3 regions of the Citrobacter sp. Marseille-Q6884 genome follow, and region 1 is predicted to be linked to each of the others. Evidence: predicted binding sites of a transcription regulator. Region 1 holds the regulator's gene; each other region holds the start of a gene.
The links. The regulator CRP, encoded in region 1, controls carbon source genes, mostly activating them, when cyclic AMP is high. The targets are predictions, from matches to a motif close to ATGTGANNNNNNTCACAT.
Positions count from the first base shown of each region.

Region 1 (4,768 bases):
CTGGCGCCATGCAACGGAAGAAATGGTGTGCATGGTGTTCAGGTGACCAATGATGCGTTGCAGATGCTGCTCCAGGGTGCTTAACAGTCCGTGGGAGAGCATTTCCGGCGACTCGAGAATGTTCACATCGCCGGAGCTTCCCGGCCCGTCATATTCCAGCCGTTGTTGACAGCGCTGGAGGGCGATTTCGCAGGATTCCAGATACCTTTGCGCCAGATCCGGCGTCAGCACCGTGTGCTCTCTCGCCAGCGTGGTCATCGCGTTAATGTGCTCGACGATAAACTGACTGTGCGTGACCCACAGTTTCATATCTGCCAGATAGTGCGAGTTAAACCCTGGCTCCTGCATGGCCTGGTTCAGAGAGTTAAATAACGTGTTGTGTGCCTGATTGACCCGCATGCGCTGATACGCGAGCGGCGTGGCCTGCGGATTGTCGCTGAGGATGAGACGGATGGCTTCCTGATCGGCTTCCAGCGCATCATGGGCATTCTTACGCAGCAGGCCGCTCTGCCATTGCGGCCACAGCCAGAGCGTACCGCCAAAGGCGATCAAACAGCCCATCACCGTATCGATAAACCGCGGGATGATAAATTGTTCCCCATTCAGCGTCAGCAGCTGCAGGGTATACACCGCCGTAACCGTAAAGCCCACCGTAGCCCAGCCGTAGTTTTTGCGGATGATCAGATAGCTGACCAGCGTGATAAGCAGCATGGCCGCCAGCGTGAACCCTTCAGGGATATGGAAGTGCAATGTGACCCCGGCAATGACCAGTCCAACCAGCGTTCCCACTGAACGGTGCAGAATACGCACCCGGGTTGCGCCGTAGCCGTTCTGTGTCACAAACAGGACGGTCATCAGTATCCAGTAAGGTTTTGGCAGATGTAAGGCGCTTCCCATCAGGCTGGCGATGCTCAACATGACGCTGATGCGCCCGGCATTGCGTAGCGCGGGAGATTTCAATGACAGATAGTTTTTCAGCGCCGGGAGCAACGGCAACCGGCGTTGTTTGTCAGCCATTAAGTCCCGGGCATACAGCGGGCGCTGGGTACGCAGTACGCGCGCAATCCGGCTAAAGTGCCAGTAGCAAAATTGCCCGACTGGGTTATCCGGGTGCTGCCTGGCGATTTTCTCCAGCGTACCGATCTGCTTCTCCATTGAGAAACGCGTCGGCAAGCGGTGATACAAAATGTCATCAGCCAGCACGCGAAGGCGAGCGGCGACGGTTCGCGCATTCCAGCGAATCACCTGTTCCGCATGGCTGCGCTCGACCAGTTTTTGTACCTCTTCCGGCTGGTGAAGACTGACTGAGATATGCTCCTGCAAATCCAGCGCTTCCTGAAAAGCCCGCAGCAGACGTTTGTATTCGTTGTTATGGTGCGCTGAAAGCATGTGCATTTGCTGATAGCACTGGGTAATGAGATCCACCGCTTTCTGTTGACGGACCAGCAACGGGGGCAGGGCTTTTTCAGGATCAATGTGCTGGGTCAGCAGACTGTATTTTGCTTCACAGTAATCGGCCAGTTCCCGGTACAGCAGGCTGAGGGATTCACGCAGCGGTTGCTCACGCCACAACCAAAACCAGAACCAATTGAACAGGCCGTACCACAATGTACCCAGCGCATAGATGAGCAAGGGCTCCCAGACGGGCATGTTTCCTGCCAGACTCAGCGTGAAAATCGCGGCAATCAGCGAGGCCGGCAACAGTCGCGCATGCAGCGGACTTAATTCTGCGGTAACGCCGAGAATGAGCGTCAGGCCGGTAAGGATTAGCGGTAGCGGAATTTCCTGCGCCAGCAGCAATTGCATGACCAAACTGCAGCCAGCAAACAGCGATGCGCCAATAATCAGGCGTTTGAAAAAACGCTTATGCGGTGTATCAAGACCGGCAATGTTGCAACAGGCGGGGACGAGGGAAAAGAGGAGCCCCAGATGAAGCTGACCAATGATAAGACCGACAGCCACAGGTAAACACAGCACCAGTGTTTGTCGTAGTGCGTAGTTGATTTCGGGGTGATAGATCAGTCTTCGCCACATCGGTGTAAACAAAAATGGCGCATTACGTGGTAACGCGCCATTACGATGGGATTAACGCGTGCCGTAGACGACGATGGTCTTACCGTGCGCGGAGATCAGATTCTGATCTTCCAGCATCTTCAGGATGCGACCAACGGTTTCACGGGAACAACCTACAATCTGGCCAATTTCCTGACGGGTGATTTTGATCTGCATACCGTCCGGGTGGGTCATCGCATCAGGTTGTTTCGCCAGATTCAACAGCGTCTGAGCGATACGACCGGTAACGTCCAGGAAGGCAAGGTTGCCCACTTTTTCGGACGTGACTTGCAGACGACGAGCCATCTGAGATGACAGGCGCATCAGAATATCCGGGTTCACCTGGATTAATTGGCGAAATTTTTTGTATGAAATTTCAGCGACTTCACATGCGGTTTTAGCGCGAACCCAGGCACTACGTTCCTGGCCTTCTTCAAACAGGCCCAGTTCACCAATAAAATCGCCCTGATTCAGATAAGAGAGGATCATTTCCTTTCCTTCTTCATCTTTAATCAGTACTGCCACTGAGCCTTTAACGATGTAATACAACGTTTCCGCTTTTTCACCCTGGTGAATCAGCGTGCTCTTCGATGGGTACTTATGAATATGGCAATGAGACAAGAACCATTCGAGAGTCGGGTCTGTTTGCGGTTTGCCAAGCACCATGCGCGGTTATCCTCTGTTATAAGCTGTCTCCAGAGCCAGAAAACGACGCTGCCTCTGGGTTGCCAAAATGTGCTTCCCGCTACCTGGGAAGGGGGCTGCTAAAAAGAATGCTGCAGCCTGTAATGTGATGTCCTCTGCATACATGCAGTACGTCTATGTATTACTGTAGCATCCTGACTGTTTTAGCATAGCTTTCGCCGTGTGTCTCCTGGTGTCTCGCTTCAGCATGACGCAGGTCGCCTTCCGTTGCGAGAATTGTTATGTGCGCGTAATCTGTCAGGAAAATTGAAACATTGGAGTTACGAAATATGCAAGCGCGTGTAAAGTGGGTTGAGGGGTTAACCTTCCTCGGTGAGTCCGCCTCAGGCCACCAAATTTTGATGGACGGTAACTCCGGTGATAAAGCGCCGAGCCCGATGGAAATGGTATTAATGGCTGCGGGTGGGTGTAGCGCGATTGATGTAGTGTCGATCCTGCAAAAAGGCCGCCAGGACGTGACCAACTGCGAAGTGAAGCTCACCTCTGAGCGCCGTGAAGAGGCGCCGCGTCTGTTCACTCATATCAATCTGCATTTCATCGTCACGGGCAATGATCTGAAAGACGCTTCTGTGTCTCGTGCCGTTGACCTTTCTGCGGAGAAATATTGCTCCGTCGCGCTGATGCTGGAAAAAGCGGTGAACATCACCCATTCCTATGAAGTGATTGCGGCGTAATACAGAGTGCCCGATAAGCATACTGCCATCGGGCATTTCTCACCGTTTACTGGATCTTTTTCCCTTCCATCAGCCGTTGCACCAGCGGCAGCATGATCAATTCCATCGCTAATCCCATTTTACCGCCCGGCACCACTAACGTATTGATATGGGAAATGAATGAACCCTGCAGCATCGCCAGCAGCCAGGGGAAATCAATCCCTTCCAGATTACGAAAATGAATCACCACAAAGCTTTCATCCAGTGACGGAATGCTCTTGGCAGCAAAGGGATTGGAGGTATCAACAGTCGGAACGCGCTGGAAGTTTATATGCGTACGGGAAAACTGTGGGGTGATGTAATTGATGTAATCGTCCATTGAACGAACGACCGAGTCCATGACCGCTTCGCGCGAATGTCCGCGCTCGCTGGTATCACGAGTCAGTTTTTGGATCCATTCCAGGTTGACGATAGGGACGACGCCAACCAGCAGATCGACATGCCTGGCCACGTTTTGCTGGGGGGTGACGACGCCACCGTGCAGTCCTTCGTAGAACAGGATGTCCGTTGGTTCAGGAAGCGCTTGCCAGGGCGTAAAGGTACCTGGAACCTGATTCCACGGAACGGCTTCATCGTAGGTGTGTAGATACTTACGGGACTGACCTTTGCCTGTCTGGCCGTACTCAATGAACGTCTGTTCCAGCAAGCTGAAATCATTGGCTTCTGGGCCGAAATAGCTGATATGTCGCCCGGCGTCGCGCGCTTTGCGGATCGCCATGTCCATTTCAGGACGGGTATAGCGGTGAAAACTGTCCCCCTCCACCTCGGCGGCACGCAGGTTTAACTGCGCGAAAATTTTTCGAAACGCGAGGCTGGTGGTGGTGGTCCCCGCGCCGCTGGATCCTGTTACCGCAATGACCGGATATTTGGCAGACATAATAACTCCATAAATGTACCCGTCATTCGTCAAGCCGGAGGTGTACTGTCTACCTTCCTGTTGCCTGATTTATTTAGGGTAAAAGTCGTTTTTTATTGTCGCCAGCCGTCATCCACGGATCAGTCGCGAAGCTGTTTCCGCGGCATAATGTTGACCGTTTCATGCAGTTCGGACCACACCAGCACGGCTTCACCTGATTGTAGCTGGCGTTTGACGTCGGCGACTTTTTGTTCGAGCGAGCGTTCATGTTCACCATAATCGGTGCCTTCACGCAAGACAAAGCTTTCAATCAGATTGTCCAACGCGTCGGGGGAGATATCTTGCCACGGTATTATCATGATGATGCCTCCAGATACGTTGTCAGCCAGTCGGGGATACGCGATTCCAGCCACATCTCAGGCCGGCGTAGCGTACCGCCAAT
Region 1 is NZ_CAMDRE010000001.1:774,461-779,228, reverse strand. Features, by position in the region: gene N7268_RS03805 (YccS/YhfK family putative transporter) at 1-2,034, opposite strand, end outside; gene crp (cAMP-activated global transcriptional regulator CRP) at 2,086-2,718, opposite strand; gene N7268_RS03795 (OsmC family protein) at 3,027-3,431, shown strand; gene N7268_RS03790 (phosphoribulokinase) at 3,478-4,347, opposite strand; gene N7268_RS03785 (YheU family protein) at 4,467-4,685, opposite strand; gene N7268_RS03780 (hydrolase) at 4,682-4,768, opposite strand, start outside.

Region 2 (4,768 bases), 2.4 Mb from region 1:
GGCATCGATACCCCACGTCAGCTCCCAGTTATCCATCAACTGGCTATTGAGGGTAATTTTGGCGCCAAACTGGTCGGTATCCTGTTGCGATGCGGAGAAACTGGTCACCTTACCTTTGCTTAACGTTGGGAAGGGGTAGAATTTTAACGATTCGTCACGGTAATAGATCTGGCTAACCAGATTCTGACCAAAGAAATTGGCATCTGAATATTGCAGGCTAATCAGATGACGCTCTGTACCGGGAATACGATCAGAATTCAGACCGCTGCTGGTCCAGGCTTTCCCGGCTCCCGTTACCGCAGACATATTCTCGCCCAGGTCCAGTCCATAATCGTCATCGCCCTGGCTCTTATAGTACTGTGTGACCAGTTGCAGCTGGCGATTGTCATCCAGTTCAATCGTCCCTGTGCCCATGATATCCAGGCGGTCGGAATGCTGCAGACCGGTTTGAGTATTATCCAGCAGTAAGGCGTCGTTGTTGCCGTCATACCAGCCGCCAAACCGTTGATAAGCCACGGACATGCGCCCGGAAGCGCGGTCAGTCCCGCCACTGACCGCGGCGGCAACGCGTTCGTCATGGTCGTTACTGTTGTTGAACCCGCTTTTACTGCCCAGTTCAAGCTCAACTTCACGCTCAGGCTGGCCTTTTTTGGTAACGATATTGATCAACCCACCGGTACTACCGCCGCCATAAAGCGATGTCGCACCCGAAATAACTTCGATGTGAGCAATATTAAAAGGGTCAATGGAATCAAGCTGGCGACTGTCGGTGCGGGAAGAGTTCAGACGGACACCGTCAATCAGCACAACGATGGCGCGACCGCGCATGTTCATGCCGTAGTTTGTCCGTCCCTGGCTACTGACATCGATGCCGGGGATCAACTGAGCGAGGACATCCTTAAACTCTTTACCGCCCTGTACTTGCTGCTCAATCTCACTTCCTTCGATAACCCAGGTCGTTTGCGCCATTTCCGCAACGGTCCGCTGGCTACGGTTGGCACTGACGATGAGATCTTCTTCCTCAGCCGCCATTGCCGGTAGGGTTAAAGACAATAAGAGAGGATTGAGCACCCAAAGACGCTTATTCATTGGTATTCCTTTTCAAAAAAGTCGGTCTGTTTTTGTTATCGCGGTCTGGAAACCGAAGGTTACATTGTGAAACGGATGTTAAAACAAATGCGAATATTGCTGATAATAATTGGCATTATCAATGCTTTTTACAAAAACAATGCCTTAAATCCATGAAAGTAATGAGAAATGTAGGGGTAATGGTGTGTGAAATTCACCGGGGGCGTCATCAACTCCCGGTGATATCATCAAAGTGTGCGGAGGGGGAAATCAGGAATCTTTAAGCAGTTCTGGCCACAGCCGTAAGGTTGTACGGGTTATCTGCATCAGTTTTTCGAACGATGCGCCTTCGCGGGCGCTAATCGACATCCCTTGTAATATACAGTTCAGGAATTCAGCCAGCTTTTGTGCATCACAGTGCGCTGGAATTTCGCCATGTTCCTGCCGTTGGTGAAGAAACTGAGCAAGCGTCTGCTCTTGCATGGCGTGCCGGGATTTAACTGTATGCGCAATTTCGCGGGAGGAGGCGGCAAGCGTCGCGGAGGTGTTAATCATAAAACATCCTGCCGGGGTGTCCTCGCTGGTGAAACAGGTTGCGATTGCCGTGAAATAGTCCTCCAGTGCGGATTCAAGACTTTTCTCTTCACAAAACAACTGCGCTTCGTGTTTTGCCGCGAATCGGCTGATGTAGCGGTCCAGCACGGCGCGAAATAATCCTTCTTTATTGGTAAATTCCGCATAGAGCGTGGGGGCTTTAGCTCCGGTTGCTTCCACAAGGTCGGAAAGCGATGTCGCTTCGTACCCGTGCTGCCAGAAGAGTGTCATGGCCTTATCAAGCGCGGCTTCCCTGTCGAACACTTTCGGTCGGCCACGGCTTTTTTTTGCACAACCTGTCGTTTCAGTTGTCATGATGCCGTTGTACCTGGTTGGGTTTATTGAACAACCATTATAAAAATATTTACCCTCACTCTCCAGCGGATTCACGATAAAAATAATTGGTTGCTATTGATATGAAAAATAAGGCCTTTGCATTTTATATAACGATCATTATAAAAAATGTTGACGTGTGACGCAGATCACATCTATGATTTACCTATCGATCGTTAAGTTAATGCTTGCGACATACATTCATCTGCCAAAGGTTACCATTATGAAAAACGTAAAAACGCTCCTTCTTGCTACCGTCCTGAGCTCTCTTTCATTCGCCAGCTTTGCAGCTGTTGAAGTTCAGGCAACACCTGCAGGCCAACAGAAAGTCGGTATTATTTCTGCTAATGCTGGGACCAACTTAGGTTCTCTGGAAGATCAACTGGCGCAGAAAGCTGATGAGATGGGTGCGAAATCATTCCGCATTACTTCCGTTACCGGTCCTAACACCCTTCACGGAACGGCTGTTATCTACAAATAAGTTTTAACCCATCGCAATGCCACTGCGAGTTAAATAAAAAGCCCCGCTGAATAACAACATTCAGCGGGGCTTTTTTATCGGTTAAATTTACAGTGTTTGCTGAGTGACGTCCTGATGACGAGTCACGTCTACGGGCATTCCAGAGCGCAGTTCCATTGCGTGTTCCATTACCTCGGTATCCGTTTGCGCTGCATTTTTGAAGTTCTGCATTGACGCGTTCAGCACGATTGGCAGCAGCTGCGGGTCATCATTAATTTTTTCTGATAGTGGCTGGTGAACTTCAACCAGACGCACACCGTCAGGTTCCACAGATGCTTTGATCGGGGTGTTGATAATATTGACTTTGGTTCCTGGCGTGACCTGACGGAACAAGGTTTCAATATCACCATCACGCAGGCGAATACAGCCTGAACTGACACGCATACCAATGCCAAAATCGGCGTTGGTACCGTGCAACAAATAGACGCCGCCGTAAGCTGCCAGGCGAATAGCGTGATGGCCCATCGGGTTATCCGGTCCGGCAGGCACAACGGCAGGGAGGTCTATACCCTGTGCTTTATAACGAGCACGGATGTTCGCGGTTGGCGTCCAGGTAGGATTGGCGCGTTTGTCTGAAATGGTGGTCACCATGGTCGGTGTCAGGGTGTCACCACCTAACTGGCCGATCCCAATGGGATAGACGGTCACCGAATTTTTACCCGGATGGTAGTAATAAAGACGCAATTCGGCGAGGTTAATCACAATCCCTTCGCGCGGCGCGTCTGGTAGCAGCGTTTGTAGCGGAATCGTCAACACGCTACCCGCGCGCGGTACGAAAGGATCGACGCCGGGATTAGCCTGAAGCAGCGCCAAAAATCCCACGTTGTATTTTTTCGCAATCGCTTCCAGTGAGCCCCCGTTGTTTTCGACAACGTGAACCGTGTTTTTACCCACGACCTTGCTTCCGGGAGGAGGCAACGGCCAGGTATTTGCCTGCGCAGGAAGTGCCAGCGCCAGGGTCGCGGCAAGCGTAAAAAACGAGAGCCAGCGAGAGAGTCGCGTATTTGTCATTATCACCACAAATCAAAAGGTTATTATAAAAACTAATCAATTGGGCATTATGAAGGGTTGATGTGTTTTGAAGTGCAGGGGAAGTGCAAAGTGTTGTAAATTTCAACAGGAAAGGTGGGCGAGCCTGACATTAACAGCTGAGTATGCCGGGTAAGGCGTTGCACCATAACCCGGCATCCGGCTCTAGGCCACCGCGTTTTCTTCGAGCTGGCGCATAAACTGACGCACCCAGTCGATACGTGTTTTACGCTCAGCCAGATCCTGCATGAACTTCAGCCGCGTTGGACCGTCGAGGCGGAAATGCTGCGGTTGCTTTTGCAGTAAACCAATCAGCCAGACCGGGTTGACGTGGTTTTTCTCTGCAAATTCAATCGTGCCACCTTTTTCATTGCCTTCAAGTTTCCTGATGCCCAGTTTTTGCGCCTGCTGGCGTAAACGGGCAATGTCCAGCAATGTACGGGCCGGGTCGGGGAGCAGACCAAAACGGTCTATCAGCTCGACCTTAATTTCCTCCAGCTCATTTTCATTCTTCGCGCTGGCGATGCGTTTATAGAACGACAGGCGCGTATTAACATCCGGAATGTAGTTGTCAGGTAACAATGACGGCATCCGCAGTTCAACTTCGGTTTGTTGACTGGTGAGATCTTCCAGCGACGGTTCACGCCCCGCTTTGAGCGCATCAACCGCGTTTTCCAGGAGCTCCATATACAACGAGAAACCGATGGTTTCCATGGAGCCGCTCTGATCTTCTCCCAGCAGTTCCCCCGCGCCACGAATTTCGAGGTCATGGGTTGCCAGGGCAAATCCTGCGCCCAGGTCTTCCAGCGATGCAATGGCTTCGAGGCGTTTCTGCGCGTCGGTGGTCATGGCTTTGGGATGCGGCGTCAACAGCCAGGCATAGGCCTGGTGATGCGAGCGTCCGACGCGCCCACGCAACTGATGCAACTGCGCCAGGCCAAAGTGGTCTGCACGTTCAATGATAATGGTGTTAGCGGTCGGGATATCGATCCCGGTTTCAATTATCGTGGTGCACACCAGTACGTTAAAGCGCTGGTGGTGGAAATCGTTCATCACCCGTTCCAGTTCGCGCTCACGCATTTGCCCGTGGCCGATGGCAATACGCGCTTCCGGCACCAGTTCCGCCAGTCGGTCGGCGGTTTTATGAATGTTTTCAACATCGTTGAACAGATAATAGACCTGGCCGCCGCGCAGTACCTCACGCAGAATCGCCTCACGTACCAC
Region 2 is NZ_CAMDRE010000001.1:3,151,635-3,156,402, forward strand. Features, by position in the region: gene N7268_RS14960 (TonB-dependent siderophore receptor) at 1-1,089, opposite strand, end outside; gene comR (TetR family copper-responsive transcriptional repressor ComR) at 1,339-1,977, opposite strand; gene bhsA (multiple stress resistance protein BhsA) at 2,219-2,476, shown strand; gene N7268_RS14975 (L,D-transpeptidase family protein) at 2,564-3,529, opposite strand; gene mfd (transcription-repair coupling factor) at 3,710-4,768, opposite strand, start outside.
Region 2: the regulator CRP is predicted to act here: its motif matches at 2,133-2,150, upstream of bhsA (multiple stress resistance protein BhsA).

Region 3 (4,768 bases), on a different contig from region 1:
GCAGTCTGTTTGGTCGGGTTGTCGTTCGCGTTATAACGAATAACGTTGCTGATCAGCAGGGCGTTCGCCAGACCGTGAGGAATGTGGAACTGTGAACCCAGTTTGTGCGCCATTGAGTGACATACACCTAGGAAGGCGTTAGCGAACGCGATACCCGCGATGGTCGCTGCACTGTGAACACGCTCACGCGCTACCGGGTTCTTAGAACCTTCACGGTAGGACGCTGGCAGGTTTTCTTTCAGCAGTTTCAGCGCTTGCAGCGCCTGGCCGTCAGAGAATTCAGATGCCAGTACAGAAACGTAAGCTTCCAGAGCGTGAGTCACCGCATCCAGACCACCGAAAGCACACAGTGACTTCGGCATGTCCATGACCAGGTTAGCATCAACAATCGCCATATCTGGAGTCAGTGCGTAGTCTGCCAGCGGATATTTCTGACCAGTTGCATCGTCGGTAACAACGGCGAACGGAGTGACTTCAGAACCGGTACCGGAAGTCGTGGTGACAGCGATCATTTTCGCTTTCACGCCCATTTTCGGGAACTTGTAGATACGTTTACGGATGTCCATAAAGCGCAGCGCCAGTTCTTCGAAGTGGGTTTCCGGGTGTTCGTACATTACCCACATGATTTTCGCGGCGTCCATCGGGGAACCACCACCCAGTGCGATGATAACGTCTGGTTTGAAGGAGTTAGCCAGCTCAGCACCTTTGCGAACAACGCTCAGAGTCGGGTCAGCTTCAACTTCAAAGAACACTTCAGTTTCAACGCCAGCGGCTTTCAGAACAGAGGTGATCTGGTCAGCATAACCGTTGTTAAACAGGAAGCGGTCGGTCACGATCAGAGCACGTTTGTGACCATCGGTAATCACTTCATCCAGTGCGATTGGCAGTGAGCCACGACGGAAGTAGATAGATTTCGGAAGTTTGTGCCACAACATGTTTTCAGCTCGCTTAGCAACGGTTTTCTTGTTGATCAGGTGCTTAGGACCAACGTTTTCAGAGATGGAGTTACCACCCCAGGAACCACAACCCAGAGTCAGGGAAGGTGCGAGTTTAAAGTTGTACAGGTCACCGATACCACCCTGAGATGCCGGGGTGTTGATCAGGATACGCGCAGTTTTCATCATTTGACCGAAGTAAGCGACGCGCTCTGGCTGGTTGTCCTGGTCGGTGTACAGGCAAGAGGTGTGACCGATACCGCCCATAGCAACCAGTTTTTCAGCTTTCTGCACAGCGTCTTCGAAATCTTTAGCACGATACATTGCCAGAGTCGGAGACAGTTTTTCGTGTGCAAACGGCTCGCTTTCGTCAACCACTTTAACTTCACCAATCAGAATCTTGGTGTTAGTCGGTACGGAGAAGCCTGCCAGTTCAGCGATTTTGTATGCCGGCTGACCGACGATTGCTGCGTTCAGTGCACCATTTTTCAGGATGATATCCTGAACGGCTTTCAGCTCTTTACCTTGCAGCATGTAGCCGCCGTGGCTAGCGAAACGTTCGCGAACGGCGTCATACACGGAATCAACCACAACAACAGACTGCTCAGAAGCACAGATTACGCCGTTATCGAAGGTTTTAGACATCAGTACGGATGCAACAGCACGTTTAATATCAGCCGTTTCGTCGATAACAACTGGAGTGTTACCTGCGCCTACGCCGATTGCTGGTTTACCGGAGCTGTATGCTGCTTTAACCATACCTGGACCACCGGTCGCAAGGATCAGGTTGATGTCCGGGTGATGCATCAGCGCGTTGGACAGTTCAACGGAAGGTTGATCGATCCAGCCAATCAGGTCTTTCGGTGCACCAGCAGCGATAGCAGCTTGCAGAACGATGTCAGCCGCTTTGTTGGTTGCATCTTTAGCACGCGGATGTGGAGAGAAGATGATGGCGTTACGCGTCTTCAGGCTAATCAGTGACTTAAATATAGCAGTTGACGTCGGGTTGGTCGTCGGGACGATACCACAAATAATACCAATCGGTTCAGCGATGGTGATGGTACCGAAAGTGTGGTCTTCAGCTAAGACACCACAGGTTTTTTCATCTTTATACGCGTTATAGATGTATTCAGAAGCAAAGTGGTTTTTGATCACTTTATCTTCAACAATACCCATGCCGGATTCGGCAACAGCCATTTTTGCGAGAGGAATTCGAGCATCTGCGGCAGCCAGAGCGGCGGCGCGGAAGATTTTGTCGACTTGTTCTTGAGTGAAACTGGCATATTCACGCTGGGCTTTTTTTACGCGCTCTACGAGTGCGTTAAGTTCAGCGACATTAGTAACAGCCATAATGCTCTCCTGATAATGTTAAACTTTTTTAGTAAATCATCTGCTCGATACGAGAGTATAGACAGATCGACGAAAATTTGTATAACGTTTTGAAAATCAAACGGTTAATTAACGCCCACTTTACTTTGATTTACTAAAAGAGCTTATACGCTAGCGCCAGTTAACTCTAACGCGTTACTTCCAGGTGGCGTAAGCAAGATTACTCACTTCTGAGTAGTAATTGCGTGATCCAGATCAAATTTACGCAAAGCTGACACCTTTCAGCAGGCCCTTTTAGCGTTTATTGGTAAGTGTTAATAAATTGAGGTGGTGAATAAGGATAACATTAGCATATTTAATACATATTGATAACACCGAGAAAGGGTAGAGAGTTTATACACATATATGCAGATAGAAGGTGAACTATGCTGCCAAAAGGCGTATCTTCAGCGCGGTTTTAATCACTTTTTATGACTCATTTTTATCCGGCTAACGCTTCGGAGCTAACCGTGATCCAAACGCTATTTGATTTTCCTGTTTATTTTAAGTTTTTCATTGGGTTATTTGCATTAGTCAACCCGGTGGGGATCATCCCCGTCTTTATTAGCATGACCAGCTACCAAACGGCTGCGGCGCGCAATAAAACAAACCTTACAGCCAACCTGTCAGTCGCGATCATTTTGTGGACATCATTGTTCCTTGGTGACGGTATTCTGCAACTCTTTGGTATCTCAATCGATTCATTCCGTATTGCCGGCGGTATTCTGGTGGTGACGATTGCGATGTCGATGATCAGCGGAAAACTTGGGGAAGATAAGCAGAACAAACAGGAAAAATCAGAAACTGCCATACGTGAAAGTATTGGTGTTGTTCCGCTGGCATTACCGCTGATGGCGGGGCCAGGGGCGATCAGTTCGACTATCGTCTGGGGAACGCGCTATCACAGTGCGATAAACCTGTTCGGTTTCTTTGTTGCGATTGCGCTGTTTGCCTTATGTTGTTGGGGGCTGTTTCGCATGGCGCCCTGGTTGGTTCGTCTGTTGGGGCAAACCGGTATCAACGTCATTACGCGTATTATGGGGTTATTGCTGATGGCATTAGGTATCGAATTCATTGTTACCGGGATCAAATCCATTTTCCCAGGTCTGCTGACCTAACAAACAGGTTTACCGCACACGGAGCTGGGAACAGCTCCGTTTTTTTTCATTATCAGTAAAACTTCTCACGAAAGTTGAAAATTGTCATTGAAATACGAAAAGCTTCTGAACGTCATATCACATATTATCCGTTGATTTAAAAGATAATTGTTTTTTCATCTGCATGCGCTAACACAGAAGACACTGTTATTTTATTAACATCATACTCTGGGGCTTGCTGAAGGATTATCGAAATGTTATTAGTTATTTCAACGTCGATTTTAGATGAATGTGCTAATTAATAATCAATTGTTAAATTTATGTGCACTTTGACGCAGTGTGGGTATCGGACAGGGTAACCACCGTCGGTGTTGACATAGCTTGTTGATTTTAATGGTTTTAATATAAAAATAGCTCTGTTCTCGCCTCTTCTTTGTGAGATTTTTTTTCGATAAAAGAGAATTGGTTAACAAATTTGCAAAATGTATTGGCGGTTAAGAAACGCATTTGATACTTTCCGGCCAGGTATTTTGCAGAAGATTTCACGCTGATGAGAATCGTTTTCAATTAGCTTCTCTCCGCAGAATAATAGCGTGCTTCCGGCAGGGGAGGTACGTAGAGAATCGACGCAAGGCGGTCATACGAATCGCCAGAATAAATAAAGTCGGTGATAGCAAGCAGTAAACAATAACGACCTGACAGCAGAAAATCTCCGGTGCTGGACAGGAATCCGAACAGGATTAACAGTCTGGTTAAAAAGCCAGCTAATAATAATGAGGGAGTACAAACACAATGACTAACATCACTAAAAAAAGTTTGGTAGCTGCGGGGATCCTAACTGCGCTCGTTGCGGGTAATGTTGCAACGGCGGCTGTTGTACCTGCAGGCGTGCAGCTTGCTGAGAAGCAGACGCTGGTGCGTAATAATGGTTCGGAAGTTCAGTCACTCGATCCGCATAAAATCGAAGGCGTACCAGAATCCAACATTAACCGCGATTTGTTTGAAGGATTATTAATCAGTGACGTTGACGGCAAACCATCGCCTGGCGTCGCTGAAAAATGGGAAAATAAAGATTTTAAAGTCTGGACATTCCATCTGCGTAAAGACGCAAAATGGTCTGACGGCACGCCGGTTACCGCTGAAGATTTCGTTTACAGCTGGCAACGTCTGGCTAATCCGAATACCGCTTCACCGTACGCCAGTTATTTGCAGTACGGTCATATTGTCAATATTGATGATATTATCGCCGGTAAAAAGCCAGTCACCGATCTCGGTGTAAAAGCGATTGATGACCATACTTTTGAAGTTACCCTCAGCGAACCGGTTCCTTATTTCTATAAACTGCTTGTTCACTCCTCCGTTTCCCCG
Region 3 is NZ_CAMDRE010000002.1:1,073,476-1,078,243, forward strand. Features, by position in the region: gene adhE (bifunctional acetaldehyde-CoA/alcohol dehydrogenase) at 1-2,285, opposite strand, end outside; gene ychE (YchE family NAAT transporter) at 2,774-3,421, shown strand; gene oppA (oligopeptide ABC transporter substrate-binding protein OppA) at 4,193-4,768, shown strand, end outside.
Region 3: the regulator CRP is predicted to act here: its motif matches at 2,508-2,525, upstream of adhE (bifunctional acetaldehyde-CoA/alcohol dehydrogenase).